One region of the Pantoea sp. SGAir0184 genome, then DNA from elsewhere that is predicted to be linked to it. Evidence: predicted binding sites of a transcription regulator. Region 1 holds the regulator's gene; the other holds the start of a gene.
What was found. The regulator PhoB, encoded in region 1, activates phosphate uptake and scavenging genes when phosphate is short. The targets are predictions, from matches to a motif close to CTGTCATAAAACTGNCNNAT.

Region 1 (15,509 bases):
GCACCTGCTGCAGAAAGGCGGCGACCAGCGGCGGCAGCGGTTTGCCGGGCGCCTTGTTAGCGTAAATATACAGCGGGCGCGACCACGGATAACGGCCGCTGCGGATCGATTCGGCATCTGGCATAACGCTGTCGCCGCTGGCGGTGACGATTGGCAGGGTTTTCACGCCGCTCAGGTGAAAGCCAAAGCTGGCGTAGCCGATGCTGTTCGGCGTGCTGGCGACCGCCTGCACCACCGCCGCCGAGCCGGGAAACTCCGCGACGTCAGCGCGGAAATCGCCGCGACACAGCGCCTGCTGCTTGAAAAAGCCCCAGGTGCCGGAAGCGGAGTTACGGCCAAAGCGCTGAATACTGCGCGTTGCCCAGTTCGCCGTATGCAGGCCAACATCGCCCCAGCGCTGTGGCACCTGCTGTGCGCCGCATAGCCGGGTAACGGAGAACAGCGCATCCAGCTGCGGCTGACTGATGGACGGCAGCGGATTGTCCTGATTAACCACCACCACCAGCGCATCCATCGCCACCGGCACCGCCAGCGGCGCATAGCCATAGCGCGCGATAAACAGCTGACGCTCATCCACCTGCATCGGACGGCTCATGGCGCCAAGCTGAGCGGCCCCGGCGGCCAGCGCGGTCGGCGCCGTCGACGATCCCGCCGCCTGCACCTGCACATTAACGCCCGGCGACTGACGGCTGAAATCTTCGCCCCACAGCGTCATCAGATAGCCCAGCGTGTCCGAGCCCACGCTGCTCAGGTTGCCGGTCAGCATGCTTTGCTGAGCCGTCGCCAGCAGCGGGCACAGTAATAAAAGAGAGAGCAGCAGTGATTTCATCACAGAGTCCGGTGGCGTTTACTGCGCCACATTCTCGCGGATTCCGTTCGCCACAATCAAGCGCGGTGGCAGCACGAAGCGGAAGCAGGTTTCCTGATGCGGCACGCTGCTGATCTCCAGCCGCGTGGTGTGGTGGCCGAGCGCGTGCTTAACAATGGCCAGCCCCAGCCCGCTGCCGCCGGTGGCGCGCGAGCGCGCTTTATCCACGCGGTAGAAGCGTTCGGTCAGGCGCGGCAGATGCTCCTCGCTGATGCCGGGCCCGTTGTCGCACACTTTAAATTCGGCGCCCTGTTTGGTGCGCAGCCAGCTGATGTCGATGCGCGTGCCATCCGGCGTGTGGTTCACCGCGTTATACACCAGATTGGAAATCGCACTGCGCAGCTGTTCATCATTGCCGAACACCTTCAGGTGCGGATCAGTGTGGAAATGGATGCTGTGCCGGCCCTGGCTGAGGGTTTCTGCCTCGCGTTGCAACAGCAGCAGCATGGTCGGCACATCCACCGTCTCTTTCAGGTCAATGGCGGGAGCCGCTTCGATGCGTGACAGCGTCAGCAACTGCTTCACCAGGCTGTCCATGCGTCGCGTTTGCTCCTGCATGGTACTGAGCGCCTTGCTGCGGGTGCGCTCGTTCATCCCGGCATCGTCCATCATCTCCAGATAGCCCTGCAGCACCGTCAGCGGGGTACGCAGTTCATGGCTGACGTTGGCGAAGAAGTTACGCCGCGCTCCTTCCAGCTGGTGCATCTGGGTGACGTCACGCGCCACCATCAGCCACTGACCTTCGCTGTAAGGCATGACGCGGAATTCCATATGATGCTGATTATTCAGCACCAGCGTCAGCGGCTTGTTGAAGTCGCGCTGGCGGATATAGCGGGAGAATTCAGGGTAGCGCAGCAGGTTGAGGATATTCTGGCCGTTATCTTCCGGCCAGCGCAGCCCGAGATGCTGCTGGGCCAGACCGTTACACCAGAAAATGGTGCCCTCTTCGGTGGTGAGCACCACTGCGTCCGGCAGCGACTCGGCCCCGCTGCGAAAGCGTTTGATCAGATTGCCCAGCTCGCGCCGGCGGCGGCGATTGCGCAACTGCATTTGATACAGGCCGTAAAACAGCGGTTCCCAGCTGCCGCGCCCGGTGGGCGGCGTCATTGAACGATCAATCCACAGCCAGTGCGACAGCCGCATCAGATTTTTGAAGTGCCAGAACAGCACGCCGCACACGGCCAGTAACAGCCACCATGGCAGATAGCCAACCAGCAGACCCAGCACCAGCGCAGGCAGACACACCAGCGCCAGCTCGGTCAGTAATCTCTTCCAGGAGAGTCGTTCCAGCACGGTAAAAGACTCCGTTTAGTAGCGGGCAGAGAAACGATACCCTGTTCCGCGAACGGTTTGTACCATGCGATCGTGGCCGGAAACTTCCAGTGCTTTACGTAAACGACGGATATGCACATCCACGGTGCGGTCTTCCACATACACGTTAGTGCCCCACACGTGATTCAGCAGCTGTTCGCGGCTGTATACGCGCTCCGGATGCGTCATAAAGAAGTGCAGCAGTTTGTATTCGGTCGGTCCCATTTCCAGCGGCGTGGTTTCGGACATCACGCGATGCGAGGAGGGATCGAGGCTCAGCCCCTGCATCTCAATCACCTCTTCCACCGCCATCGGTGAGATGCGGCGCATCACGGCTTTAATGCGCGCCATCAGCTCTTTGGGCGAGAACGGCTTGGTGATGTAATCATCGGCGCCCACTTCCAGCCCGCGCACGCGATCTTCCTCTTCGCCGCGCGCCGTCAGCATCATCACCGGAATATCACGCGTCATGGCTTCACGCTTTAAATGTTTGATGAACTGAATGCCGCTGCCGCCGGGTAACATCCAGTCCAGCAGAATCAGATCGGGCCAGGGTTCGATCAGCTTGCCAATCGCGCTGTCATAGTCCTCAGCCTCAATCGGCTGGTAATCGTTTTGTTCCAGCACGAAACATAACATTTCACGGATGGGAGCTTCGTCTTCCACAACCAAAATGCGCTTAGCCATTATTACTCCTGCGATTGTGACAGCATGTCACGGGGGTTTGCGGCGCCATTATGCGTCAGTTTTGTGACACTTTTATGAAAAACCCACCTCATGATAATCAGATAAAAAGCGCAATTGTGACAACCGGTTTCGCTTTTTTTTCATTGCGTTGTTAAGCGGTTATACTGCCGCTTTGCGATAGCAGGCACGGAGCATTCATGCGCATTATTCACACCGCTGACTGGCATCTCGGTCAGTTCTTTTACAGCAAGAGCCGCGCCGCCGAGCACCAGCAATTCCTCGACTGGCTGCTGGCCGCGATTGTGCAGCATCAGGTGGATGCGCTGATCGTCGCTGGCGACCTCTTTGATACCGGTTCGCCGCCCAGCTACGCACGCGAACTGTTTAACCGTTTCGTGGTGGCGCTGCAGCCCAGCGGCTGCCAGCTGATTGTGCTGGCCGGCAACCATGATTCGGTCGCCACGCTGAATGAATCGCGCGAGCTGCTGGCCTGCCTCAATACCCGCGTCATTACCAGCGCCGCGCCCGGCGGCGAGCAGCAGGTGCTGACGCTGCAACAGCGCGACGGCACGCCGGGCGCGCTGCTGTGCGCCATTCCCTATCTGCGTCCGCGCGACATCCTGCGCAGCCAGGCGGGTCAGTCCGGTCGCGATAAGCAGCTGTCGCTGCTGCAGGCGATTGAGCAGCACTATCAGCACTGTTATGCCGCCGCCGTGGCGCAGCGCGAAGCCATGGGCAGTACGCTGCCGATCATCGCCACCGGGCATCTCACTACCGTGGGCGTCAGCAAGAGCGAATCGGTGCGTGATATCTACATCGGCACGCTGGACGCCTTTCCGGCGCAGGCCTTCCCGCCAGCCGACTACATTGCGCTGGGCCATATCCATCGCGCGCAGCGCATCGCCGACAGCGATCACATCCGCTACAGCGGTTCGCCGATTGCGCTCAGTTTTGATGAGCTGGGCCGCGAGAAAAGCGTATTCCTGCTGGAATTTAGCACCCGGCTGGAGTCCGTCACACCGCTGGTTATTCCGTCATTCCAGCCGATGCAGATGTTAAAAGGCGCCATGGCGGAGATCGAACAGCAACTGACCGCGTTTCACACCTATGAAGGCGATCTGCCGGTGTGGCTGGATATCGAAATCACTACTCAGGAGTACCTGAGCGACCTGCAGCGCCGCATCGAACAGCTTACCGAGTCGCTGCCGGTTGAGGTGCTGCTGGTGCGCCGCAGCCGCGATCAGCGTCAGCGCAGTCTGGCACGGCTGGAGAACGAAACCCTGAGCGAACTGAAAGTTGAAGAGGTATTTGCCCGCCGGCTGGCGCTGGAGGATCAGCTGGAGGATGAACAGCGCGCGCAGTTAACGCAGCTGTTTCGCAGCACGCTGGCGACGCTGGAGGATCCGGGCGCATGAAAATTCTGACGCTGCGTTTTAAAAATCTCAACGCGCTGCGCGGCGAGTGGTTTATCGATTTCCGCCGCGAGCCGTTTGCCAGCAACGGGCTGTTCGCCATCACCGGCGCCACCGGCGCGGGTAAAACCACGCTGCTGGATGCCATCTGTCTGGCGCTCTATCACCAGACGCCGCGCCTTGGAGGCCTGTCGCAGAGCGAAAATCAGCTGATGACGCGTGACACCGCTGAGTGCCTCGCCGAAGTGGAGTTTGAGATCAAAGGTGAAGCCTGGCGCGCCTTCTGGAGCCAGAACCGCGCGCGCGGCCTGGCGGAAGGTAAACTGCAGGCGCCGCGCGTCGAACTGGCGCGCGTGGCGGACAACCAGATCGTCGCCGATAAAGTCGGTGACAAGCTCAAAGCCATCGAAACCTTGTCCGGTCTCGATTTTGCCCGCTTCACCCGTTCTATGATGCTGTCGCAGGGGCAGTTTGCCGCCTTCCTCAATGCCAAACCCGGCGAGCGCGCCGAGCTGCTGGAGGAGCTGACCGGCACCGAAATCTACGGCCACATCTCGATGCAGATCTACGAGCGCTGGCGCACGGCGCGCGCGTCACTCGACACGCTGCGCGCCCGCGCCGGTGCGGTGCAGTTGCTCGACGACGCCCGCCGCGCCGAACTGGCGCAGCAGCTGGAGCAGCTGACCCGCAGCGAACAGGATCTGAGCGAGCAGCTGGCGCAGGCCCAGCAGCAGCAGCAGTGGCTGACGCAGCAGCAGCAGCTCAACGCGGAGCAACAGCAGGCGCAGCAGGCGTTGCAGGCTGCCGCCACGGCCTGGCAGCAGGCGGAAAGCGATCGCCAGCGGCTGGCGCGTGCTGAACCGGCGGAGAAGCTGCGCGACAAACTGCAGCAGCGCGAACAGCTGCAGCGTGACCAGCAGACACTGAACCAGCAGGCGCAGCAGTTACAGCAGCAACAGCAACAGGCGCAAGCGGCGCTGCAGCAGGGTGAAAGCCACTATCAGGCCGCACAGCAGGCACGTGAACGCGCGCTGGCCGAACAGCAACAGCTGGAGACGTTGCTGAGCGAACAGGTGATCCCGCTCGATCAGCAGATCGCCAGCCGTGCACAGCAGCTTGAGCAGCAGCAGGCGTTGCTGAGCGAACAGCAAAAAACGCTGTTACTCAGCCAGCAGGCGCTGGATCAGCATCAGCAGGCAAGTGAACGCTTACAACAGCAGCTGGCGCAGCAGCAGGCGTTTCGCCTGAGTGAAGCCGCTGTCGCCCGCTGGGGCGGCGAACTGGCGCGCTGGCAGGCCGAACTCGCCCGGCTCGAAGAGCGTGAGCAAACGTTGACGCAGCTCAGCGCGCAGCAGCAACAACTGCAAAGCCAGCTGGAACAGCAGCAGCAGGCGCTGCAGGCGCGCGAACAGGCGGCACAGCCGCTGCAACAGGCAGAAGCCGCGGCACAGCAGCAGCGCCAGCAGGCGGAGCAGGTGCTTACTTCGCTGGAAGCGGAGATCGCCAGCCCGGCGTTGCGGACGGCGCTGGCGCAGCATCAGCAGCAGCGCGGCGTACGTCAGCAGCTCAGCCTGCTGGCGGCACAGTGGCAAACGCTCCAGCCGCAGCGCCAGCAGCGCCGGCTTAAGCTGCAGCAGTTACAGCAGCATGCTGAGCAGGAAGCGCTGGCTTTGCAGCAGCTGCGCGAGGAGTACAAGCGCGAGCATCAGACGCTGCTGGACGTGCGTCGCCTGTGCGAGCTGGAGCGCACGATTATTCAGCTGGCCGACGAGCGGGCGAAGCTGCAGCCGGAAAAGCCCTGCCCGCTGTGCGGCTCCTGCCAGCATCCGGCCATCGACCGCTACCAGCAGTTGCAGCCGGACGAAAATCAGCAGCGCCTGGCGGCGCTGGAGAGCCGCGTGATGCAGCTCAGGGAAGCCGGTACCGCGCGGGGCGAGCAGCTTAAACTGTCGCAGCAGCAACAGCAGGCGCTGCAACAGGAAATCGCCGATCTCGACCAGCAGATCGCCACCACCCGCGAGCGCTGGCAGGCGCTGTGCGGTGAGCTGGCGCTTACCTTCAGCGCTGAGCAGCACGCAGAATTCAGCGCCTGGCAGCAGCAGCAGGACGCGCTCGAAGCCCGCCAGCAGCAGCAGTTGCAGGCGCGTGAACAGGCGGCCGTCATGTTGCAGCAGGCCAAAGACGCGCATCTGCAACAGCAGCAGCGCTGGCAGCAACATCAGCAGCAGCAACAGCTGGCACAGCAGCAGCTGGCCAGCGCCCGGCAGCAGCGGGATGAGATCGATCAGCGCGTCAGCGGTGAACGTCAGGCATGGCAGCAGCAATTGCAGCAGCTGGAACAGCAGCTGGCTGCCCATCAGCTTAGCTTGCCTGCAGCGCCCGAGCGCGCCGGCTGGCTGCAAACGCTGCAGCAGCGCTGGCAGCAGTGGCAGGAAAGTGAGCGGTTACTTGCCGGGCTACAGCCGCAGCTGGCGAAAAGCGAAACGGAAGGCAGCAGCCTGCAGCACACGCTGGCGCGTGAACAGCAGCAGGTCGCCAGCCTGCTGCAAGCCCTTAACCACCTGCAACAGCAGCAGCAGGCCCAGCAGCAGCAGCGCCAGCAGCTGTTTGGCGACCGGCGCGTGGCGGACGTGCGTCAGCAGCAGCACGCCACGCTGCAACAGCATGACCAGGCGCTGGCGCAACAGCTGCAGCGCTGGCAGCAGGCGCAAAGCGAGCTGCACGGCCTGAAAGGTCAGTATGAACAGATTGTCAGCCAGCAGCAGACGCTGGCGCAGCGCGCAGCGGACGCCGAAAGCGCCTTCCGGCAGGCATTACTGCTCAGTGATTTCGCTGACGAAAGCGCCCTGCGCGCCGCGCTGCTGGCGGAAGATGAGGTGCAGACGCTGCGCCAGCGGCTGCAAACGCTGGAGCAGCAGCATCAGCAGCACGCCGCGCTGCATGCCAGACTGGCGCAGCGGCTGAGCGATCACCAGCAGCAGCGCCCGGCCGCGCTCAGCGATGCCGATGCTGGTACCATCGCCGCCCGGCTGGAGCAGCTGCGCGTGGCGCTGCGTGACAATGCACGCCAGCAGGGCGAAGCGCAGCAGCAGCTGTACAGCGATACCCAACAGCGTCAGCAGCAGCAAACGCTGCTGGCGCAGATCGCCGCTGACGAAGCGGAACTGGCACAGCTGAGCCGCCTCAACGATCTGATCGGGTCGGCCAAAGGCGACAAGTTCCGCCGCTTTGCTCAGGGCTTAACCCTCGATCATCTGGTGTGGCTGGCAAACCGCCAGCTCGATCGCCTGCACGGCCGCTATTTACTGCAGCGCCGCGTCAGCGATGAGCTGGAGCTGGAAGTGGTCGATACCTGGCAGGCCGATGCCACGCGCGACACGCGTACGCTGTCCGGCGGCGAGAGCTTCCTCGTCAGCCTGGCGCTGGCGCTGGCGCTGTCCGATTTGGTCAGCCACAAAACGCGCATTGAATCGCTGTTTCTCGACGAAGGCTTCGGCACGCTGGATGCCGAAACGCTGGATACCGCGCTGGATGCGCTCGATGCCCTCAACGCCAGCGGGAAAACCATCGGCGTGATCAGTCATGTGGAAGCGATGAAAGAGCGCATCCCGGTGCAGATCCGGGTGCGTAAAATGAACGGGCTCGGCTACAGTAAACTGGAGCTGCCGGGCGAGTGATGCGTGAAGTGGCGCGGCGATCAGCCGATCGCCGCGCCAGGTAGATTAACGCGTAACCGGCGCTTTGTAGCGCGGACCGGCCAGCAGACCACCCTGCTCGTTCTGCGCTAACAGACGTGCGCTGGTGACACCGGCAATGGTGTGCGCTTTGTCGCCCGCGTTGCTGGCGATCTGTTTGATCGCCGCCGACACCAGCATGCCAATGATGCCGCCGTTGCTGTTGTTGCTGTTCTCAGAATCATTGGCGGTGGCCATGCCCTGCCACAGCTCTTTACCGCTGCGCAGATCGACCAGACGGGCAGTGGCCGAGACCGTGGTCACCGAATCAACCACCAGATAGCTGCTGCCATAATCGGTAATCGAAATGTACAGTGCGCTGTCTGCGTTGAAGATGTCATGCAAGCGCTTCGTGCTCACCGCCTGAATTTCATGCCCGTTGCTCAGGCCGTTTTGCTGGAAGGTCTCTTCCACCACCGCCACCGGGAACACGTAGTAACCCGCTTCCGCCAGCGGCTGGGTCACCAGCGAGGTGAAGCTGTGCGACGCGTTGATATCCGGCGCACGGTTATCGGCAGGCAGCACCAGAATTGACGCCGGCTTACTGGCACGGAAGGCGCTGTAGTCATACGGTTTCTTATTCTGGGCACAGCCGGTCAGCAGCAGCGCCGCGAATACGCCGCACACGGCAATCAGTTTTTTCATTGGTTCACTCCTTTTTTCTTCATCAGAAAGTCCATGTACGGCGCCGATTCCGGAAACAGCTGCTTCTCGAGGGCGAACTGGCTGAAAGCTTTATCCGTGTTGCCGTTTTTGGCGTACAGCAGGCCCAGCTGGGCGTGCAGACCGGGTGCCACCGGCTTGTTCACCGCTTTGGCCTTTTCGATATCCAGATTCAGCGCATCAATCTGCTTCTGCGGATCGCTGTCTTTCTGGTAATAGCTGTACACCTGCTGCTGGTAATCACCCCAGTAGTAGATCGGCTCCGGTCCTTTTGGCGCACAGCCGGCCAGCACGCCTGCCGCGATCAGCGCGGCGCTCAGTTGCAGTAATTTCATCGTCAATATCCTTATTTCACCGGGCGCCATGCGCCGTTATTGATGCCATCCACCAGGTGGTCGACCGCTTCACGGATCGCCAGATCCATCACTTTGCCGTTCAGGGTAGAGTCATAGCTGGCGGTACCGCCAAAGCCGATCACCTCACGCGCTGACAGCTGGTATTCACCCGCGCCCTGCACGCTGTACACCACTTCTGAAGTGGTCACATCCACCACATTCAGGTTCACTTTGGCGTAAGCGATCTGGCTTTTACCGCGCCCGAGGATGCCCCACAGCTGCTGGTCGCCCACTTCTTTGCGCCCGAACTCGGTGATGTCACCGGTGATGATGTAGTTAGCGCCCTTGATATTCTGCTGGCTGTGTTTGAAGTCGGCTTCCTGCTGCAACTCTTTCAGGTTGCTGCGATCCAGCACGTTGAAGCGATTGGTCTGCTGCAGATGCGTAATCAGAATGGTTTTGGATTGGTTGCCCAGACGATCAACGCCGTCGGAGAAAATCCCATTCATGTATGACGAACGGTTATCAAACTGTCCCACCGCGATTGGGCTGCGCACGCCCTGATAAGCCGGCTGGCTTGCGGCGCGAACCTGAGGCGCGTCGATGGCGCGCGACGACTCGGTGGCACAGCCACTGAGCAGCGCGGCGCTTAACAAGGAGAGTGCCGCAAAGGCATATTTCTTCTGCATTTCTGGTCCATGAATAAAGGAAGGGATAACACCGCCACCAGGCGGCAAATTCTGGTTATGCCGACAGTCAGAGTAATGCCATAGCATTCCCTGCTGCGGTCTGTAGACTGTCGGCAGCAGCGCCAGGAATCTTTAGCGAAAATGCAGGCTTATTAATGAATTTAATTAATCGATTAGCGAGACTATCAGGTGGGTTAGTAATGATGGTGGGGCTCAGCGCCTGCCAGCAGGTGTCCGCGCCAGCCCCCAGCCTGGCCAATCAGTGCCAGCCGCAGGGCGATGCTGACAGCGCCGCCTGCCACTGGAGTGAAGCACTGCAGCAGCAGCTCAATAAGCAGTTTCACGATGCGGCGCGCTATGCCGGACAGCAGTGCTGGGTGCGCCTGGAGTGGCAGAACAGTGGGCGCTACGCGGTGACGCAAACCCAGGGCGACGAAGCGCTGTGTTTGCGCGCGTGGCAGCTTATTGGTCAGTCGCGCGGCTTACCGCCTCCGCCGCAGCGCGACCAGCCAGCGTGGTTTGGCTTTGCGCCACACCGGCCTGACTTACCAGCCCATCCTGGCGCCACTGGCGCGGGCTGATGCCGAACCAGCGGCGGAAGGCGCGGGAAAACGCGCTGACCTCGGAATAGCCGAGCAGCAGCGCCATCTCCGAGATGGGCAGCTGTCTTTGCTGCAGATAGTGCGTGGCCATTTCGCAGCGCACCTTATCCACCAGCGCGCTAAAGCTGATGCCCTCTTCGCGCAGGCGTCGCTGTAGCGACCAGCTCGACAACCCCATTTTGCCGGCGATCTCCTCCAGTGCCGGTTCGCCCTGAATGAGCGTCAGGCTGACCTGCGAACGCGCCTGTTCGACCACGCTCTGCACGCTGGCGCTGCTGTTGAGGCGGCGAATGGCATCCTGCATCACCATCAGCAGCATCGCATCCTGCTCCGGCATGGCGCGCTGCAGGTCGCGTTTCGCGATCAGCAGTGAGTTAAACGGCTGATCGAACCAGACCGGCGCATCAAACACTTTGCAGTGCTCGTGCCACTGCTCCGGACGCGGATGTTCAAAGTGCACCTCGCGCGGTGCCCAGTTTTTGCCCGCTACGTGGCGAATCAGGTTGAGGAACATGCCGAGCGTCAGCTCCGCATCCTGACGGCGCGCCAGGATCGCCCCGTGGCGCACCTGATAATCGAGCCGCCAGCAGTCGCCCTTGTCCACCAGCCGCGTCAGCGTATCGTGCTGGTGCCAGGGAAACGCGTTCACCACATTGTGCAGCGCCTGCTCCAACGTCGGCGAGCACAGTCCGATGTAGCCAATTAACCCTAATGACTGCGGTTTGAACTGCCTGCCGTAATGCAAACCGAAGTTATCAAAGCCGGAGTGGCGCGCCGCTTCTTCCATCACGCGGCAATAGTTCACCAGCCCCAGACTCAGTGTCGGGCTGGCCAGCAGTTCGGAATCGATACCGCTGATGCCAAAGATGCGATCGACATCGCCGCCTTTATCCGTAATAAAGGCGCTCAGACCGGTCGCCGCCGCCGCCAGAACGCCACGGTTGCTGGCGGGTGTGGCAAACGCGCTGAAGGCATCAGCAGCAGAGATGAGTGATTGCATGGGAACCTCTCAGGGATCGCGCGGATAACAGAATGAAGGGATCCAGCAATTTTCATACCAGCGTCACCCGGCGGCGCGCGGTGCAAGGCAATGCACCGCCTGGCCGCCGCTGGCGCGCTCCCGGCGAAGATCTGCGTGCCTGTCAGCGCGCCTGTGACGGCCGGCGCGCTTGATGCGCAGGCACCAGATTACGCCATCAGCGCGCGCCGCTGCCCTCTGCTGGTGCAGGTCACGCGCCTACCGGCAGCTGGCTGCTCTCAAGATAGCGACGGCACAGCCGCACCGAATGGCTGGCCCAGTGCGGCCCGAGGCTGAGCGCCATCTCGGTATCGGCGTGCGTGCCCATCCACGCCGTCATCTGGATACGACGCTGGATCAGTAGCGTCGGCACCAGCGCCATCTCAGCATCGCTGATGTGCGCCACGCGTTCATAGCCAAGGATCCAGTTATCCACCCACTCCGCCGCACGCGGATGGTGCTCGACGAAGCTGATCGCGGCCGCCAGATCGTGCAGATACCAGCCCATGCCGCAGTCGTCGAAGTCGATCACGCGGGTTTCGCCTTTGTGCAGCAGCAGATTGGTCAGACGCAGATCGGCGTGGATCAGGCCGTAGCGATCGCGCTCTTTACCAAATTCCGCCAGCGCCTGCCCGGCGCGCTCCACCGCCGCTGCGATAATGCCGTGATCGGCCGGATCGAGATGCGGCGCATCCTGCCAGCGCCCCCAGTGGCTGTGCTCGCTGACCATGGTGTGATGATCCCAGATAATGCGCTGAAAACCTTCGGGTTTCTGCCAGCTGCGGCTGTGCTGATGCAGGCGCGCGGTGATGGTACCGAGCTGCTGAAAGGCTTTGGGATCGACGTCGGTGGTCGGCATCTCGCCGTCAATCCAGTGGAACAGCACCGCATGACGCGTGCTGCCGTCCGCCAGCGTCAGCGTCAGCACGCTTTCACCGTCGCGCGCCGGGATGGCCTGCGGCACCATGATGCCGGTCTCGCGCAGCGCATCGAGCCACATCAGTTCACTGAGAATATCCGCTTTGCTGTGGTAATCCGGCCGGTGCAGGCGCAGCGCGTAGCGTTTGCCGCCGGCACGCAACAAAAAGGTGGCGTTCTCCGAACGGCACAGCAATTGCAGCTCACCGTGCAGCGCGGCGGGATAGCAGGCCAGCGCATGTTGCGCCAGCAGGGTGATCTCGGCATCGGTCAGGGATTCGGCTTGTTTGGCGCTCATTCATCACTCTCCAGCATCAGTCTCTTTAAACCAGTGTTATCAGCATGGGATGAGGTCGTCCTGACTGCCTGACCGCAGAACAGCAAAAGTTGACCGCAGCGTACAGCCAGCGCTTTTTCTGGCAGCGAGTTGACCGCAGAGGACAAAACTCACTGCGCCGGCGTCAAGTTTTCCCGTCCCGGGCAGCGGCATTATCCCTTCACTGTAGCGCAAACCCACAATAGCGCGGTGCCAACGCCGCACAACAAGCATGACGGGGAGATGAAGATGACAGGCAAACTAAAACCCACGCTGGGCACCCTGCATTTATGGGGTATTGCGGTTGGACTGGTGATTTCCGGTGAGTATTTCGGCTGGAGCTATGGCTGGGGCGTGGCCGGGACGCTGGGATTCCTGATCACCACCGCGCTGATCGCCACGCTTTATACCTGCTTTATTTTTAGCTTTACCGAACTGACCACGGCGATTCCGCACGCTGGCGGGCCGTTCGCTTACAGCCGTCGGGCATTTGGCGAAACCGGTGGTCTGATTGCCGGTCTGGCGACGCTGATTGAGTTTGTGTTCGCCCCGCCGGCCATCGCCATGGCGATTGGCGCCTACCTCAACGTGCAGTATCCCGATCTCAACCCCAAAACGGCGGCAGTCGGGGCTTATTTATTGTTTATGGCACTGAATATTCTCGGCGTGAAGCTGGCCGCGATGTTCGAACTGGTGGTGACGGTGCTGGCAGTGCTGGAGCTGCTGGTGTTCATGGGCGTGGTATCGCCGGGTTTCAGCGTCGCTAACTTCGCCGCCAACGGCTGGGCTGGCAGCGATCATTTTGGCATGCCAGCGCTGTCCGGCATCTTTGCCGCCATCCCGTTCGCTATCTGGTTTTTCCTCGCCATTGAAGGCGCGGCCATGGCGGCCGAAGAAGCCAAAGATCCGAAGCGCACCATCCCGAAAGCCTATATCAGCGGCATTCTTACCCTGGTGGTGCTGGCGATTGGCGTGATGCTGCTGGCCGGCGGCGCGGGCGACTGGCGCAAGCTATCGGACATTAACGATCCGCTGCCGCAGGCGATGAAGATGATCGTTGGGGAGCACTCTAACTGGATGCATATGCTGGTGTGGATCGGCCTGTTTGGCCTGGTCGCCAGTTTCCACGGCATCATCCTTGGCTACTCGCGTCAGTTCTTTGCTCTGGCGCGCGCGGGCTATCTGCCGCCCAGCCTGGCGAAGCTGTCGCGCTTCCAGACGCCACACCGCGCCATCATCGCCGGCGGTGTCATCGGTATCGCCGCCATTTACAGCGACGGACTGATCAATCTGCAGGGCATGACGCTGACGGCCGCGATGATCACCATGGCGGTGTTCGGCGCGATTGTGATGTACCTGATGAGTATGCTGAGCCTGTTTAAGCTGCGCCGCAGCGCACCGGATCTGGAGCGCAGCTTCCGTGCGCCGGGCTATCCGCTGGTACCGGGCATCGCACTGGTGCTGTCGCTGGTGTGTCTGGTGGCGATGCTGTGGTTCAACCCGGTAATCGGCGGATTGTTTGTGGCGATTATGGTGCTCGGCTACCTTTACTTCCTCGCCACCAAAGCCCAGCGCGAGCGCGCACCGCAGGATTCCATGCTGTTCGGCGAGTAAGCAACGCATTGCCCCTGCCCTTCAGGCAACGGAGGCGGGTACACAGAGCTCTTTGTGTACCCGCCTCTTTCTGCCCCACGCGATAAATCCATCCCACCACAGCACCGCTCCGGTCTGGCTGCTGTGATACCTTTTTTGCATGACGAAAATGACAATTCATTACGCGTAATCGGGGTGCAACAATCAAAAAAACCACAACAAGGAGCCACTATGCACACCCGACATTTATCGCAAACCCTGACTGTCAGTTCGATCGGCTATGGTGCCATGGGACTGAGCGAATTTTATGGGCAGACAGACGACCACGCTTCACTGCAGCTGTTACACACGCTTATCGACCTGAATATCACGTTTATCGACACCGCGGATATGTACGGGCGGGGCCATAATGAGCGGCTGATTGGCCACTTTCTTGCCGGTCTGGATAACACCACGCGTGAGCAGTTTAACATTGCTACCAAGTGCGGTATCGATCGCCCTGCGGACCAGGCTTATGCCCGGACGATTAACAACCAACCTGACTACATCACCCGCTGCTGTAATGAATCGCTTAAAAGGCTTGGCGTTGAGCGCATCGATCTGTTCTATCTTCACCGCGTGAGCCAGGTTACGCCGATTGAAGAAAGCATGGAATGCCTGAGCCGCCTCGTTAAAGCGGGTAAGATCAACCACATTGGCCTGTGTGAAGTTTCTGCTTCAACCCTGCGCCGGGCCCATGCCATTCACCCGCTCACTGCCCTGCAAACCGAATATTCACTGTGGACGCGCGATATCGAAGCTGAGATTCTGCCGGTGGTGAAAGAGCTGGGTATAGGTTTAGTTCCCTACTCTCCGCTGGGCAGAGGGTTTCTGACCGGAAAGTATCGTCATAACAGCGATTTTGCGGAGGGTGATTTCCGTAAAAATAATGCGCGCTTTAGTCAATCCAGCCTCGACCATAACGCCCAGCTTCTTGACGCGGTGCACCCGCTTGCTGAAAAGTACAGCTGCACGCCAGGGCAGATTGCGCTGGCCTGGCTGCTGGCGCAGTACGACAAGCTGATCCCCATTCCGGGAACGAAACAGACCCGCTATCTGGCGGAAAATGCGCAGGCCGCCGATATCTTGCTGGAACAGGCAGATATCGCCTTACTGAACGCTATCCACCAGCATATTGAGATCAGGGGCGAGCGCTATTCTGAAGAAGGGATGAAAAGCATTAATGCCTGAAGCCCTGGCCGGGTAACGCCCGGTCAGGATGTCTGACGTAGTGCCGGCCAGACCGATTAACCTCCTGTCCTGCTGACATTTTGCTGCGTAGAATAACGTCTTTGATTACCCGGATGGACTCTATGGCGACGGC
Region 2 (15,509 bases), 1.4 Mb from region 1:
GCCGCGGTTTAAGCAATATTCAACTGTGGCGCGCTATTAGTCATTAAGACGACATTAACCGGGTAATTCCCGACTTCTCAAAGGGCCTCTGTGATGAAAAGATTGCTGTTACCGATGATGGCTTTACTTGCCAGCCACGCCACCCTTGCCGCCGACGGTCAAATCACGTTCGTCGGCGCGATTGTTGAACCCTCCTGTGATTATGCGGTGACGCGCAGCGTCTCGCTGAATTGCACGCGCGAAGGGATTAAAAAGAGCGAAACCCTGCAGGTTAATAGTGCCGCGCGTGAATTACCTTACGCGCTGGGCACCGCGCGCATTATCCGTGAGCGTGGTTTGACTTTTCTGCAGGTAGAATATAATTGATGGTTTTAAGTCTGATTTACTCAGCTGCTCATTATCCTAGTCATTATCACTGCCTGGCAAAGGAATGCTTTATAAAACAGTGTTTCTCTTAACCCATCCTGGCATTTCACTTCCAAAATAACAGACACCTGATTAATCTGGCATTCAACGCTTCAGTCTGCAGATATTTTTAACTGCACGATGATGGATATAAGATCATTTGCGACATCATGATTTTATATAAATATAGCGCCTGAACCAACAGGCCGGAAGCGCCCCGTCTGATGGCCGCGGCCGGGTATTCAGCTCGCGCGCCTGATAGCCCTTGCTGCATTGACTTCTTTCGTGGTGCAGGTACATTTTACGCCATGAAAACCTTTCTGATTATTGTCCCGGACGGCGGCATGCTGTTCGAAGCGGCGGGTATCGCCGACATCCTGATGCACGCCAACCTGCACCTGCCGGTGGGCGTTGCTGGCGCACGCTATCGCATCAGCATTGCGACCACGCAGCCGCACCAGGTGATCCACGGCCAGTCCGGCCTCAATCTGCTCGCCGATCTCAAACTGGCAGAACTCGACCCGCGCGAACGCTGGGACACCATCATGATTACCGGCCGCGGTGATAACCCCGAAGAACGCAACATGGTGGTGGACTGGATTAAGCTGGCTGCCCCGCAGGCGCGCCGCGTGGTGTCGATTTGCGGGGCGGCGATGCTGCTGGCGGAGGCGGGATTGCTGGATGGCCGGCGCGCCACCAGCCACTGGCGTCTGCTGGACACGCTGCAGGCCAGCTATCCGCGCGTGCAGGTTGAAGGCGGCCCGCTGTATATCCAGGACGGCCCAATCTGGACCTCTGGCGGCGTCAGCTCCGGCTTCGATCTGACACTGGCGCTGGTAGAGGAAGATTTTGGTTTCAGCGTGGCGCGCGACATCGCGCAGGATATGGTGATGTATCTGCGTCGTCCCGGCGGCCAGATGCAGTTCAGCCGCTTTCACCTGCAGTCCGTCAGCGAGTCGGGGCCGATTGCTCAGCTGCAGAGCTGGATCGCCGCCCATCTGGCGGAAGACCTGTCGGTGGAGAAACTGGCGGCCCAGGTGGCGATGAGCCCGCGTAACTTTACCCGCGTGTTCAGCCGCGAAACCGGCGTTTCACCGGCGCGCTATGTGGCTGAAGCGCGGCTGGCGGCGGCGCGCGAACGGCTGGAGCAGACGCGCGAAACGCTGGAACGCATCGCCATCGCCACCGGCTTCGGCAGCAGTATCAACCTGCGGCGCAGCTTCGAACGCCAGCTGCATCTCACGCCCAACGAATATCGCCAGCGCTTTCACAGCCGCAAAATGGCGTAAAGTGATCCTTTTTTGTCGTTTACGCCAGCGTGCCTCCGGCCTACAGTGACTGTAGTAACTTCACTAAGGAGTCAGTCATGATCAAGGTAGGCATTAACGGTTTTGGCCGTATCGGACGTAACGTATTCCGCGCCGCGCTGGGCAGCAGCGACATCGATATTGTGGCGATTAACGATCTCACCGACAGCAAAACGCTGGCGCATCTGCTGAAGCACGACTCCCTGCTGGGTCGGCTGCCAGCCGAAGTCAGCGCTGGCGACGGCGAGCTGCGCATTGATGGCAAACCAGTGCGGGTGTTCAGCGAGCGCGATCCGGCCAATATTCGCTGGCGTGAAGTGGGCGTGAATATCGTCATCGAAGCCACCGGCTTTTTTACCGAGCGTGACAAAGCCGCGGTACATATCACGCACGGCGGCGCCAAACGCGTGATCATCTCTGCGCCGGGCAAAAATGATGATTTGACGATTGTGATGGGCGTCAACGACCAGCGCTACGATCCGCAACAGCACTTTGTGGTGAGCAACGGCAGCTGTACCACTAACGGCCTGGCGCCCGCCGCGCAGGTGCTGCATCAGGCGTTTGGTATTGAGCACGGTCTGATGAACACCACCCATGCCTATACCAACAGCCAGGCGCTGCACGACCAGCCAGAGAAAGATCTGCGCGGCGCGCGTGCGGCGGCGCTGTCGATTGTGCCGTACTCCAGCGGCGCAGCTAAAGCGCTCGGCCGGGTGATTCCGGAACTGGAAGGCCGCTTAACCGGTTACTCGCTGCGCGTGCCGGTGCCGGTGGTGTCGGTAGTGGATCTGACGGTGACGCTGAAACGCGACGTGACGGCCGAAGAGGTGAATGACGCCTTTAAAGCCGCTGCTGCTGCGGGTCCGCTACAGGGTATCCTCGGCTACAGCGATGAGCCGCTGGTCTCCAGCGATTATCAGGGCGATGCGCGTTCATCGATCATCGACGGCTTATCGACGCTGGTGATTGGTGGCAACCTGGTGAAGATCCTTGCCTGGTACGATAACGAATGGGGCTTCTCCAACCGTCTGGTTGACCTCGCGCGCCTGATGGCACAGCGCGGTCTGTAATCTCCCCGGCGGCGTGCGCCCGACCCGCGCACGCCGCGCTAATGCGCCAGATAGAAGATCAGATGCATACCCGGTGCCTGCTCAATTTGCAGCGAGGTAAAGGTGTATGTCTGCATCCTGCCTTCGACATCAATCAGGGTTTTATTGCCCGCGCCGATTTTCCCCACATCATGGTCATTCCACAGCGTGCGAAACCCGGCGCTGCGCGCCAGCAAATCCTCGATCACCACTTCGAATTCCTGCGCCTGATTGCTGGCGGCATAACCGGCGCGAAACGCCGACAGCGTATGGCGCGCCGCCTCTTCCCAGCCATGAATGCGCTGCTGGTAGGCTTCACTGATGAACATCAGCTTGAGCGAGTTGCGATCCGCCGGTGGCAGGGCCGCCCAGTCGACAATCAGCGACTGCGCCGCCGGATTCCAGTAGACAATATCCATGTTGGCGCGGCGCACAAACGCCGGATGTGGGTCCAGCGCATCCACCATCGCCCTCACCTCAGGCGGCAATTCATGACTGAAAGGTTGCGAATGTGCGTTACCAAACACCAGCGCTTCAAGATACTCCTGCTCGGTGACCGAGAGCTGTAGCACTTTGCCGATGCGCTGCAGCGCAGCGGGCGAAATACTGATGTCGCGACCCTGCTCGAGCCAGGTGTACCAGCTGACGCTAACCGCCGCCAGCTGTGCCACTTCTTCGCGCCGCAGTCCGCTGACGCGCCGGTTTTGCCGGCTGAAGCCATAGATCTGCGGATCAATACGCGCGCGCTGGCGGGTAAGGAAGTTTTTCACATCTTCACCACGCGATTTTACGGCCTGGGTATGACCTGTAGTCATAGGATAAACCACCCCATTTTTCACTGACTGATTGACATTTACTATCACCGGACAGAGTAAGGTATCTCAGCGGAGTAAAGCAAAGTATGTCAGCAGATTCAGTTTCCGCCGGACGGCAAGCAGTCCGGCACACCCGGGTGAGCCTGATCACCATGCTCACCGGCATGGTGACCCTGATTGTGGTAATGGGTATCGGCCGCTTTTCACTCACGCCGCAGATCCCGCTGATGATCGCCAACGGTCACCTGACCCTCTCCAGCGCTGGTGTGCTGGCGGCGATGAATTACATCGGCTACCTGCTGGGTGCACTGCACGTGAGCCGGATCACCGCCCATCACGCGCGCTACCTGAAGGCCGGTTTGCTGGCCACCGCGCTGGTGACTCTGCTCTCCGGCTTTAGTCATGCCTGGGTGCTGCAGTGCCTGTTCCGTGTGGTGGCGGGTATCGGTGGTGCCTGGGCCCTGATTATCGTCACCTCCTGGACGCAGATGGTGCTGGCACAGCAGCAGGCTCCGCGCATGTCCGCCGCGGTATTTGCCGGCCCGGGAGCTGGCATCACCCTGAGCGGCGTGCTGGCGTGGCTTATCACCCGGTTACACCTGAATGACGATCGCGCCTGGCAACTCTACGGTGTGGTCGCGCTGGCTGGCGTGCTGCTGCTGTGGCGCGCGCTGCCCGCGTCGCTCCCAGCCCGGCAGCGGGAAAGTGCGTCGGCGGCTCCGGGTCACGAGGTGAAACGGCTATGGCTGGCCTATACGCTGGCCGGTTTCGGCTACATTTTGCCCGCGACGTTTCTGTCACAAATGGCGCATAGCCTGTTTGCTCAGGGTCAGCTGGCAGCGCTTTTCTGGCCGCTGTTTGGACTTTGCGCAGTGGCTGGTGTGGTGCTAATTATGCTGTTTTCAGCGCGCCTGAATACGCGCCTCAGCCTGGCGTGGATTATGATCCTGCAGGGGCTGGGCGTGGCCAGCGGCGTGCTCATCCCGGGCGTGAACGGGCTGCTGATCTCAACGGTGATAGTCGGGCTGGGGTTTCTTTCGATTATGCAGCTGTCGATGCAGCTGGCGCGCGCCGTCTCCAATATCAGCGTGGCAAAAACCGTGGCGATATTGACGTCAGGCTATGCCACTGGCCAGCTAATCGGGCCGCTGATCTCCGCTGCCAGCGTGCAGATTTTTGCTTCACTGCACCCCGCGCTGCTGCTGGCCGCTGGCGGACTGGTGCTGGGCGGACTGCTGGTGCTCCGCATCCGCCCGCACTGACGCGCTTACTTCAGTGCCATCGCCTGCTTCAGCGTGAAGAACAGGTCGGTCTGATCGGTCAGGCCGACCACATTCGCCGCGTGCGGACCATAGGCCGCGATGCGCAACTGGGTGCCGGTGTGCTCCTGGGAATCCTCTTCCGAGTTACCGTAGCTGATGGTCATCACCGCGCCATCTTTGGTGTTGAGCGCCTGAGTCAGACCCGGCGCTTTGGTACCGTTTTCGACGATCTGGCTGCTGTGCGCGTGATCGGCGGTTACCACCACCAGCGTATCGCCGTGCTCGCGCGCATACGCCAGCGCCACCTGCACCGCCTCATCTAAATCGACGGTTTCACCAATCTGACCGCACGGGTTAGCGGCGTGATCCTGCTTATCAATCGACGCGCCCTCCACCTGCAGGAAGAAGCCGTTGTCGTTGTGGCTGAGCAGGTCGATGGCTTTTTGCGTCATCTGCGCCAGGGTTGGCATTGATGCCGGACGATCTTTATTGACCTCACAGGTCACCACCGGTTTATCCAGATTGCCGTGATAGCTAGCTTTCGGCCCCTGCCAGCGCACCGGCATGTTGCCCTCCGAGAACAGCCCCAGCAGTGGCGTCTGTTGATTCGCCTGCTGTACCGCATTCAGCGCGGCGAGATTATCGACCAGCTGGAATCCCCGTATTTCGGCCTGCTCGCGCAGGGTTTTGCCCTGATAGTCGCCCGCTTTAGCCCGCTCAGCGAAAGATTTGGCGCCGCCGCCCAGCGTGACGTCGGGACGGGTTTGCAGCAGCTGCTCGCTGATCGATCCTTTCCCGCCCTGCTCCAGCGCGTTGCCCGGACACAACTCGCTGGTTTTTTCCGGGCCGTAGCATTTGCGCGAGGTAACGTGCGCCATCAGCGCGGCCGGCGTGGCATCCTGCAGTTCTGCGGTGGAGACGTTGCCGGTGGCTTTGCCGGCTGCTTTGGCCAGCTCAAGCAGCGTGACCTGATCTGTGCCGTTGACATCGACGCCAATCGCGCCGTTATAAGTTTTCGTGCCGGTGGCCCAGGCGGTGGCCGACGCGGCAGAATCCGTTACGTAGTTTGGCTTATGCGTTTTCTTGTCCAGCGAGTAATGGGTGTACTGGCCTGTGAGCGGCAGCGCATCAATACCGGGAAAGAAACCGCCGGCCCCCATTGCCTGATTGCGTGCCGCGGTGATTTCGGAATCGCCCATACCATCGCCAATCAGCAGGATGACATTCTTCGCCGTGCTATTGCTCAATGAGGCTTTCAGCGCCTCGGTCTGGTCGCCGCTCAGGCGACGCGCGCCGCCTTGCTGGGTGATATCGCCGGTGGCGGCGCGTTGATAGCTGGCGCTCTCTGCCAGCGCGGACATGGTGGTGAGTGAAGCCAGCAGAGAGAGCGTGAAAAGAGGTAAGCGTTTCATTTATCAGCATCCTTATCCGTAGATATAACCAAATGTTTCCGCCGACAAGTCTGCGACAGTGCGGTGACACTTTTGTGTCAGTTAAGGAATGTTTTGATGACAAAAGCGGCAAAGTGGAGAGGCTTAAGGCAATCTGCGCAGAGGTTAAGCGAATAGAAAAAAAGGAGAAAATAGACCTTGACCCTTATCGCTGAACTCCCTATAGTAGCGCCCCGTTGACCCAGTGCGGTTAACAAAAAAATGTGGTGAGGTGTCCGAGTGGCTGAAGGAGCACGCCTGGAAAGTGTGTATACGGCAACGTATCGGGGGTTCGAATCCCCCCCTCACCGCCATCATTTATATAAAAGTGCCCAGTTAATAGCTGGGCATTTTTATTTGTATATTCTCCCGACCTGGGGGGGATGAGAATCCCCGATTGGGGGTTCGACAACTGGCGCATGCCAGTTGGACAGCGGAGCCTGCGACGCTGCCCGCAGGGTGAGCGAAGCGAATCAATCCCCCCCTCACCGCCATCATTCAGAGAAGAGCCTGTACGCAAGTACGGGCTTTTTTCATTTATATTCTCCACGCGTGGGGGGATGAGAATCCCCGGTTGGGGGTTCGACAACTGGCGCATGCCAGTTGGACAGCGGAGCCTGCGACGCTGCCCGCAGGGTGAGCGAAGCGACAAAATGGCAGGATAGCCGTTTTGCATGGCTGCAAGCCACCCGAAGGGCGAGGCACAGGGATGTGCCGGGTGACATCAATCCCCCTCACCGCCATCATTTATATATAGGTGCCCGGTTAACAGCCGGGCATTTTTATTTGTCTGTTCTCCAGGTGCTTTTGTGCCACAGGACGCATAATCGAAAGATCCCTTTTCGCTGCAATATCGCGTGGGCAGCGGACCGTGTACTCTTACCGGAAATTCTGCAGGGTATCCTTTTCATCTACTGATGAGGTCTTTGAATCAAGAGGGAATGCGTGATGACCAGACTGAAAAAGCACCGGGTATGTTCCGGCCACTCTTTTCGCTGTTTAATGAGACGGACGAACCATTGCCTGACGGGAGAACATTAACATGGCCGTTCAGTCAAACGTATCCCATATTCTTACCGAACTCGCGCACAACGCCCGGCAGATAGACGAGAGCCAGGCGCAGGCATTCATCGCACAAATTCGCAGCGCGAAACACATTTTCCTGCAGGGTGCCGGGCGCAGCGGCATTGCTATCCGCGCGTTCGCTAACCGTCTGTTGCATCTGGGTTTCTCGGTCAGCCTGGTCGGTGAAATCTCGTCACCCCACTCCAGACCTGGCGATTTATTGATTATTGGTTCTGGCAGTGGCGAAACCGCGAGCCTGAAAGCACTGGCGCTGAACGCCGTTGAGCGCGGTGTCGATGTGGCGCTGATTACCCTGAAAACAGATTCAGGCATCGGCAGATTGGCCAAATGCGTGTTGGTGTTACCCGGCAACGTTAAAACCGATAACGCACGCAGCGCCGGACGATTCTCGCAGCCAATGGGCTCGGCCTTTGAGCAACTCTGCTTCATTACCTGTGACGCCATGGTGCTTGAAATCATGCATCAGTGCGGTGAAACCAGCGAGAGCATGTTCAGCCGCCATGCGGACTTTGAATAACAGAATAACGCGTTTCACGAACGTCGCTGATTTATACGCGGCAAATCTGACACCAAAACCCTGTGTGCTGACACGGTGTCGCCGTTGATACGGGTGTGCAGGTTAGATAATTTATTCTGTTTATATTTAAGCGTAATTGATTTCCCTGGTGCCGGAGTCAGTTATTGATGTGGATAAGGCCACGCATGATCGAGGCCGGTTGATGACAGGATGCCTGTGACGGCCAGCCAGGCGATCACCAGCGCGAAGACAATAATTGCCGTAATTTCAATTGATTTAATCCAATGACGCTTAGCCATAAATACCCCTTCTCAGTTCAGGTGTTTGTACACTCTTCTCTGAAGATAAGATGTTACCGGTAAAGCGCAAGCGTTGATCACATCATGAAACATAAAGCACAGCTTATTGATTATTTGCGGCGCGAAAATTTGGCATAGCCGTTTGCCCGTCTGCTGGCATCCTGGTGCATCCGGGTTTTTCGTGGGGTGAGTGATGTTATCCTTCAGACGCTGCGTGCACCGGGCTGAGCGCATCCGTTGCCGCTAACCCATTTTTGTGACGCACAATATCCGCCATGATTGCCAGCGCGATCTCCGCCGGGGTTTTGCTGCCGATATCCAGCCCAACCGGTGCGTGAATGCGCTGCAACTGCGCCGGCGTCAGCTCCGCAATCGCGCTCAGGCGCGCTTTGCGTTTTGCGCTGTTGCGCTGCGAGCCCATCGCACCGAGATAAAATGCCGGCAGATTGACCGCTTCCATCATGGTGAGATCATCAATACGCGCATCATGCGTCAGCGAGAGGATCGCCGTGGCGGCATGACAGCCCTCGCGTTCCAGATACACTGCCGGAAACTGCTGCACCAGTTTGACATCCGGCGCCAGTTCGGCCGCCATATTGCTCAGCACCTCTTCACGGTGTTCACAGACGATGGTTTCGAATCCCAGCGCCAGCGCGAAGTTGGCACAGTAAACGGCGACGCTGGAGAGTCCGGCAAGGATCAGGCGCGGCGCGGCACTCAGGGTCAGAACGATTTCACCGTCAGTGACCTGGGTGCGGGCGCGACGGGTATAAGGCGCCGGTTCGAGGGCGTGACACGGCTGCGGCAGCGTCAGGCGTTTAGTGATGGCACGCGCGCCGGTCAGCGCATCCTCCAGCTGCTGTAAATAGCGCAGCGTAGCGGCACCGGCAGGCAACCGTTCGACCAGAATATCCAGTACGCCGCCGCACGGCAGCGCGCGATCAGGCGTATCGCCCCCCTCGCCGTAGCGCACCCGTTGACTGGCGGCAGAGAACGCCTGCTGCTGAACGCGGGTGATAAAATTCTCCTCGACGCAGCCGCCGGAAAGGGAACCGCTGTAGCGCCCATCGGCGCGAATCACCATCATCGCGCCCGGCGGGCGCGGCGATGATCCGTACGTGCTGAGCACGGTACACAGCCACACCGGCTGCGCTTCCGCCCACTGCTGCGCCATCCTTACCACCTGCACATCAAGAGAGTGCATGACTTTCTCCGCTCATCGTTTCCGCCCTTTTTCGTCCCGTAAGCATAGCAATGAAAAACCCGGCCGCAGCCGGGTTGAGATTAGCTATTTTTTTAAGGTTAACTGTAAGCATGCAGCGTGCGCTGGCACAGTGCCGAGCGAACGCAGTCGTCTTTACCGAAACGCACCACGCCAATCATCTCATCCTCTTCGAAGCGCGCCAGCGCATCGGCAAGGCCAGATTTGACGCTGGCGGGCAGGTCGCACTGGGTGACATCACCGTTGACAATGACGGTGACGTTTTCGCCCAGGCGGGTCAGGAACATCTTCATCTGCGCAGCGGTGACGTTTTGCGCCTCATCCAGAATCACCACCGCATTCTCAAAGGTACGTCCGCGCATATAAGCGAAGGGCGCAATCTCTACCTTGGCGATTTCGGGTCGCAGGCAGTACTGCATAAAGGAAGCGCCGAGACGTTTAACCAGAACGTCGTAAACCGGTCGGAAATAGGGAGCGAATTTCTCGGAGATGTCTCCTGGCAGGAAACCGAGATCTTCATCCGCCTGTAAAACCGGGCGCGTCACAATGATCCTTTCGATGTCCTTATTGATCAGGGCCTCGGCTGCTTTCGCAGCGCTGATCCAGGTTTTACCGCAGCCGGCTTCACCGGTCGCGAATATCAGCTGTTTCGTTTCTATGGCGTTAAGATAGTGCGCCTGAGCATCGTTTCTGGCCTCAATTGGTGACCGGTCACGCACATCGCGCGCCATGCCAATTGCATCCAGCCCACCCATCTGCACCAGCGAAGTGACCGATTCTTCTTCACGCTGACGATGACTGCGAGAGTCACTGCGAAGCACTCGGCGGGCTTCACGACGCGCTTTGATCACTGCTTTCTGTCTTCCCATAGTGGCACCTTACAGTTGGTTTCATTTATCGCGGCGGATCACCCGCGGCGATGATTTGAACGCTTTAGAGGTTTTGTTGGCTTCCTTGTAAGCCGTATCGAGCCAGTGAGAAAAGTGTGCAACAACGCCGAAACGCTGCCGCGCACCGGTAAACATCGGAAAAGAATTCGAAGGTGATAAAAGAAAAGTGAAGAGGATTCTCACGCGGGAGGCAATCCCCCGCAGCGTACTGCGCTAGCTGAAGTGTATTTAACTGTCCGTATAAGGACCGGGCCATGCGCGAACTCCAGTGGACTTAGCCACACAACTGACGACGCTATGACTAAAGTTCATCATATTTCCGCCGATTTGCAACACTATTTTTACTTTACGGCAAAGAAAACCCGCGTGCCGCTGCCTTATCCCGGTGCGCTTAAATTAAATTAATAATAATATTCAGTAAGATAGGTAATTCGGCACTTAACAAACTGTTTCAGAAAATTCGGACATCACAGCGAGACAGGAGAAATTTAAGGCGGGCTTAACAGCAGCGCCTGGCACCGCGAACGGCGGACAAGCGCTGTATATTAATTAATCAGGCTTCGAGCAACGGCTGCCCCAGATAATGATTTTTGTCCGCCACACCGGGCAAAACAAAAAAGTATCCGCCGCCGATGGGACGAATATATTCTTCCAGCGCTTCGCCATTCAGCCGTTTCTGCACGGTAATAAAGCCTTTGCTTAAATCGTGCTGATAACAGACGAACAGCAGCCCCATATCCAGCTGCCCTGCCCCGGTAATCCCCGAGGAATAGCTGTAGCCGCGCCGCAGCATCAGGCTGCTGTCGGTTTGCGGCGTGCGCGGATTGGCGAGCCGGATATGCGCATCCAGCGCGATGATCTCGCCGTCCGGATCGCGGGCGTAATCCGGCACGTCGTGCTCATGCTGCATTCCCAGCGGCGCGCCAGACAACTTCTCACGACCAAAAATGGTTTGCTGCTCGCCCAGCGGCGTGCGGTCCCACATTTCAACGTGAAAACGGATGATGCGCACCGCCTGATAGCTGCCGCCGAGCGTCCACGCCGGTTCCTGCTGTTCCGGTGTCACCCACAGCAGCTGGTCCATCAACTGCGCATTGTGGGTATCCGGATTGGCGGTGCCATCTTTGAAACCCAGCAGGTTGATCGGCGTTTCGCGCCCTTTGCTGCGTGCAGCGTGATCGGCGATGAAGCCGTCGCGCCGCCAGCGCACCGCCAGCAGATCCGGCGTGTGCTTGATGATATCGCGCAGCGCGTGAATCACCGTATCCTGGGTATTGGCGCAGATCTGAATCAGCAGGTCGCCATGACACTGGGCGGCGTCGAGCGAATCGTTGGGAAAGCGAGTCATCGTCTGCAGCTGGCTGGGTTTATGCGCGGCCAGCCCGAAGCGCTCGTCGAACAGTGAATGCCCCACCGACAGCGTCAGGGTCAGGTTATCGGGCGCAATGTCCGCCCCCAGGATGCCGGAGTCGAGCGGCGGCAGCTGCGGATTGGGCACCGCAGGCGCCGGTCCGCCGTGGGTGAGAAAGGCAAAGCGCTGCGTCAGCAGCCGCATCAGGCGTTCCAGTTCGGCTTTATCACTGGCCAGCACATCAAACGCCACCAGCATCATAGATGCCTGCTGCGGCGTCAGGATGCCGGCCTGATGAGCGCCGTAAAACGGTTGCGCCTGCTGGCGCGCGTCGGGTGCAACCGTGCCAGGTGAGAAACTCTCTGCCGCGCTGGCGGCATGGAACGGACAGCCGCCGCCCAGTGCCGCCGCGCCACCCAGCATGCCTAATCCCTGTAACAGACGACGACGCGACGGTTGCGCCGCGTCATTTTTTTTACTCATGATTAATCAAGACCTAAAGTGCCGCGCAGCAGGGAGAGATCTTCCGCCAGCGTGGTGATGGGCCCTTTCAGCGCATTACGGTCGCTGGTGGTCAGCTTTTCATAGGAGGCAAAACCGTCTTTGGTGCGGTATTTGCTGAGAATGCCATCCACCTTCTTAAAGTTCGCGTCCACTTTCGCCAGCAGCTGCGGATTGGCTTTTTGCAGCAGAGGACGCAGCAGATCAACGATTTTCTGTGCGCCGTCGATGTTGGCCTGAAAATCGGACAGATCGGTACGGCTGTAGCGATCTTCCTCACCGGAGATTTTGCTGGACGCTACCTCTTCAATCAGGCCTGCCGCGCCACCGACCACTTTCGCCGGCGGGAAGGCCAGCTCGCTGACGCGGGTTTGCAGATCCTGCACATCCTTATACAGCTGGTCAGCGAACGCGTCCGCGCCTTTGGTGGTGTTGTCGGCGAACAGTAGTTTTTCCAGCCGGTGGAAGCCGGTAAATTTCGGATCTTCCGCTTTTTTCTCGAAGTCATCTTCACGCGCGTCAATACTGCCGTCGAGGTCAGAGAACAGTTCGGCAATCGGCTCGATGCGCTCGTAGTGCACGCGCGTCGGCGCATACAGCGCTTTGGCTTTTTCCACGTCACCGGCTTTGACCGCGTCGGTAAAGGCTTTGGTGCCGGCCACCAGCGCGCTCACCTCGCCCATCACGTAGACTTTGTAATCGGCAATCGGCCCGACCAGCTGCAGCACGTCCGGCTTGCCGCTGCTGGCGGTTTGGCTGTCACCGCTGACCACCAGTTTGCCTTTCGGATTGGTGAGCAGGCCGCAGGTCATGTCATATTCACCCGCTTCCAGGTTGGCGGTGAGCTTCTGGCTGAAGCCGGGCGCGATGTTTTCGCGCTCTTCCACCACCATCACGCCTTTAAGGATTTCCCACTCCAGCGCTTTCTGGCTATTGTTTTTGATGATGAACTGGGTTTTACCGGCCTGCACGTTGAGCGACATCGGCTCGCACTGCTTGTCAGTGACCGTCACCGTGACCTGCGGTACGGCAGCGGCAGAAGCGGCACCGGACAGCGCCAGCATGGAGAGCAACAGCGCCTTACGGCGGAAGCGAATCGTCATAGTCATATCCCTGTTACATGAAGGTACAGGCGCACGCGCGCCTGCGAAAATTTAGCGCACCGACCGTGCGGCGCTGGGTGCCGGACGCGCCGGGAAGAAAAACAGCAGCAGCGCCGGGATCAGATAAATCAGCCATACCGCGACTTCGCTGACGCTCGGCGCTTCCTGATAACCCAGAATGCCTTCCAGCAGCGTGCCAAAGATCGAATGGGTAGAGAGCGTGTTGCTGAAGTCAAACGCGGTCGCCTGGAAGTGGTTCCACAGTCCCGCCTCGTGGAAGGCGCGGATCGCCCCCGCCGCCAGTCCGGCCGCCACCAGCAGGATGAACAGGCTGGTCCAGCGGAAGAAGTGCGCCATGTTAAGCCGCACGCCGCCGTAGTAAATCAGCATGCCCAGCACGATGGCGGTCACCAGACCCAGCACCGCGCCTATTGGTGGCGCATAGCCGACATCCTGGGTGAAGGCCGCCAGCAGAAAGAACACCGACTCCAGCCCTTCACGCGCCACGGCGAGGAACACCATCAGCACCAGCGGCAACCCGCTGCCGCCCGGCTTCTGCAGCGCCTGATCGACGGATTTTTCCAGCGTGGCTTTGATATTGCGCGACACCTTGCGCATCCAGAACACCATTGAGGTGAGGATCACCACGGCAATCACCGCCACGATGCCCTCGAACAGCTCCTGTTGTTTCTGCGGGAATTCACCGGTGGTTTCGTTGATGAAAATACCGAGCGCGAGGCACAGCGCCGCAGCAATAAACACGCCGGCCCACATCGCGGGGAACCACTGGCTGCGCTGGGTGCGTTTGAGATAGCTGGCAATCAGGCTGACGATGAGCGCTGCCTCGAGACCTTCGCGCAGCATAATGAGAAAGGGAACGAACATCACCAACCTCTTGAATGTTAAGGAGGGTAAACCTAAGGTAAAAATACGTAAAGTGCGAACGATATCGATTATCATTATCGCGGATGAAAATACAAGTCACCGCGCGAAATTAATTTTGCTTTTGCGGACCAGGTAGCGATGCGGGAAAGTCAGGGCGGGGTGACAGATTAGGCGATAAATCGCGCGCAGAGGACGTGACACTGACAGTGCGGGGAGCATGGCACTCGCGCTCCCCGCTTTACTCAGACCATCACCGTTATTTGGTGTTGTATTCCGCTTCGGCGGCATCGAAACGCTGCTGCGCTTCAGCCGACGGTTCGCGGCCAGCCAGGCTCACCACGACAATCGCGATGCTGGCAAACAGGAAGCCCGGGATGATTTCATACAGGTTGAGCCAGGCGTACTGCTTCCAGATCAGCACCGTAGCGGCCCCGATAATCATGCCGGCCAGCGCGCCGTTGCGCGTCATACGCTTCCAGCACACGCCGAACAGCACCACCGGACCGAATGCGGCACCAAAGCCTGCCCAGGCGTAGCTCACCAGCCCCAGCACGCGGTTCTCCGGGTTGGAGGCCAGCGCAATTGCCACCAGCGCAATCACCAGCACCATTAAACGGCCAACCCACACCAGCTCTTTCTGGCTGGCATTTTTACGCAGAAACCCTTTATACAGATCCTCAGTCAGCGCGCTCGAGCACACCAGCAACTGACAGCTCAGGGTCGACATCACCGCCGCCAGAATGGCCGACAGCAGAATACCGGCGATCCACGGGTTGAACAGAATGCGCGCCAGCTCGATAAACACGCGCTCGCCGTTTTCGCTTACGCCCGCCGCCTGCTCCGGATGGTTCTGGAAATAGGCGATACCGAAGAAGCCCACCGCAACAGCACCGGCCAGACACAGGATCATCCAGGCCATGCCGATGCGGCGCGCGGTGCGAATAGAACGGTGCGAGTCTGCGGCCATGAAGCGCGCCAGAATATGCGGCTGGCCGAAGTAGCCAAGGCCCCAGCCGAGCAGTGAAATCACCGCCACGAAGTTCAGGCCCTTCAGCATATCGAGGTTTTCCAGGCTTTTCGCTTCAATCACTGCCAGCGAATCATCCAGGCCACCGACGGCGATAATCACAATCACCGGCGTCAGAATCAGGGCAAAAATCATCAGGCTGGCCTGTACGGTATCGGTCCAGCTCACCGCCAGGAAGCCACCCACCAGCGTATAAAGAATGGTTGCAGCCGCGCCAGCCCACAGCGCGGTTTCATAACTCATGCCGAAAGTGCTTTCAAACAGGCGCGCACCCGCCACGACGCCCGAGGCACAGTAAATGGTGAAGAAGATCAGGATTAC

Region 2: the regulator PhoB is predicted to act here: its motif matches at 6,351-6,370, upstream of phoA (alkaline phosphatase).

What each region holds. Positions count from the first base shown of each region.
Region 1 covers NZ_CP028050.1:3,228,174-3,243,682, forward strand. The annotation lists gene C1N60_RS15395 (PstS family phosphate ABC transporter substrate-binding protein) at 1-829, opposite strand, end outside; gene phoR (phosphate regulon sensor histidine kinase PhoR) at 848-2,161, opposite strand; gene phoB (phosphate response regulator transcription factor PhoB) at 2,177-2,866, opposite strand; gene sbcD (exonuclease subunit SbcD) at 3,064-4,281, shown strand; gene C1N60_RS15415 (AAA family ATPase) at 4,278-7,955, shown strand; gene C1N60_RS15420 (DUF799 domain-containing protein) at 8,001-8,657, opposite strand; gene C1N60_RS15425 (DUF4810 domain-containing protein) at 8,654-9,010, opposite strand; gene C1N60_RS15430 (CsgG/HfaB family protein) at 9,022-9,699, opposite strand; gene C1N60_RS15435 (cell envelope integrity TolA C-terminal domain-containing protein) at 9,900-10,280, shown strand; gene C1N60_RS15440 (AraC-like transcriptional regulator QhpR) at 10,162-11,301, opposite strand; gene C1N60_RS15445 (phosphotransferase enzyme family protein) at 11,531-12,535, opposite strand; gene eat (ethanolamine permease) at 12,803-14,167, shown strand; gene C1N60_RS15455 (aldo/keto reductase) at 14,378-15,376, shown strand; gene C1N60_RS15460 (LysR family transcriptional regulator) at 15,499-15,509, shown strand, end outside.
Region 2 covers NZ_CP028050.1:1,830,987-1,846,495, reverse strand. The annotation lists gene C1N60_RS08535 (hypothetical protein) at 94-366, shown strand; gene C1N60_RS08530 (GlxA family transcriptional regulator) at 714-1,694, shown strand; gene gap (type I glyceraldehyde-3-phosphate dehydrogenase) at 1,772-2,782, shown strand; gene C1N60_RS08520 (helix-turn-helix transcriptional regulator) at 2,821-3,615, opposite strand; gene C1N60_RS08515 (YbfB/YjiJ family MFS transporter) at 3,702-4,877, shown strand; gene phoA (alkaline phosphatase) at 4,883-6,289, opposite strand; tRNA gene C1N60_RS08505 (tRNA-Ser) at 6,534-6,621, shown strand; RNA gene C1N60_RS08500 (RtT sRNA) at 6,670-6,801, shown strand; gene hxlB (6-phospho-3-hexuloisomerase) at 7,350-7,910, shown strand; gene C1N60_RS08490 (hypothetical protein) at 8,072-8,209, opposite strand; gene C1N60_RS08485 (XdhC family protein) at 8,406-9,413, opposite strand; gene phoH (phosphate starvation-inducible protein PhoH) at 9,512-10,300, opposite strand; gene efeB (iron uptake transporter deferrochelatase/peroxidase subunit) at 10,875-12,155, opposite strand; gene efeO (iron uptake system protein EfeO) at 12,158-13,276, opposite strand; gene efeU (iron uptake transporter permease EfeU) at 13,328-14,161, opposite strand; gene putP (sodium/proline symporter PutP) at 14,418-15,509, opposite strand, start outside.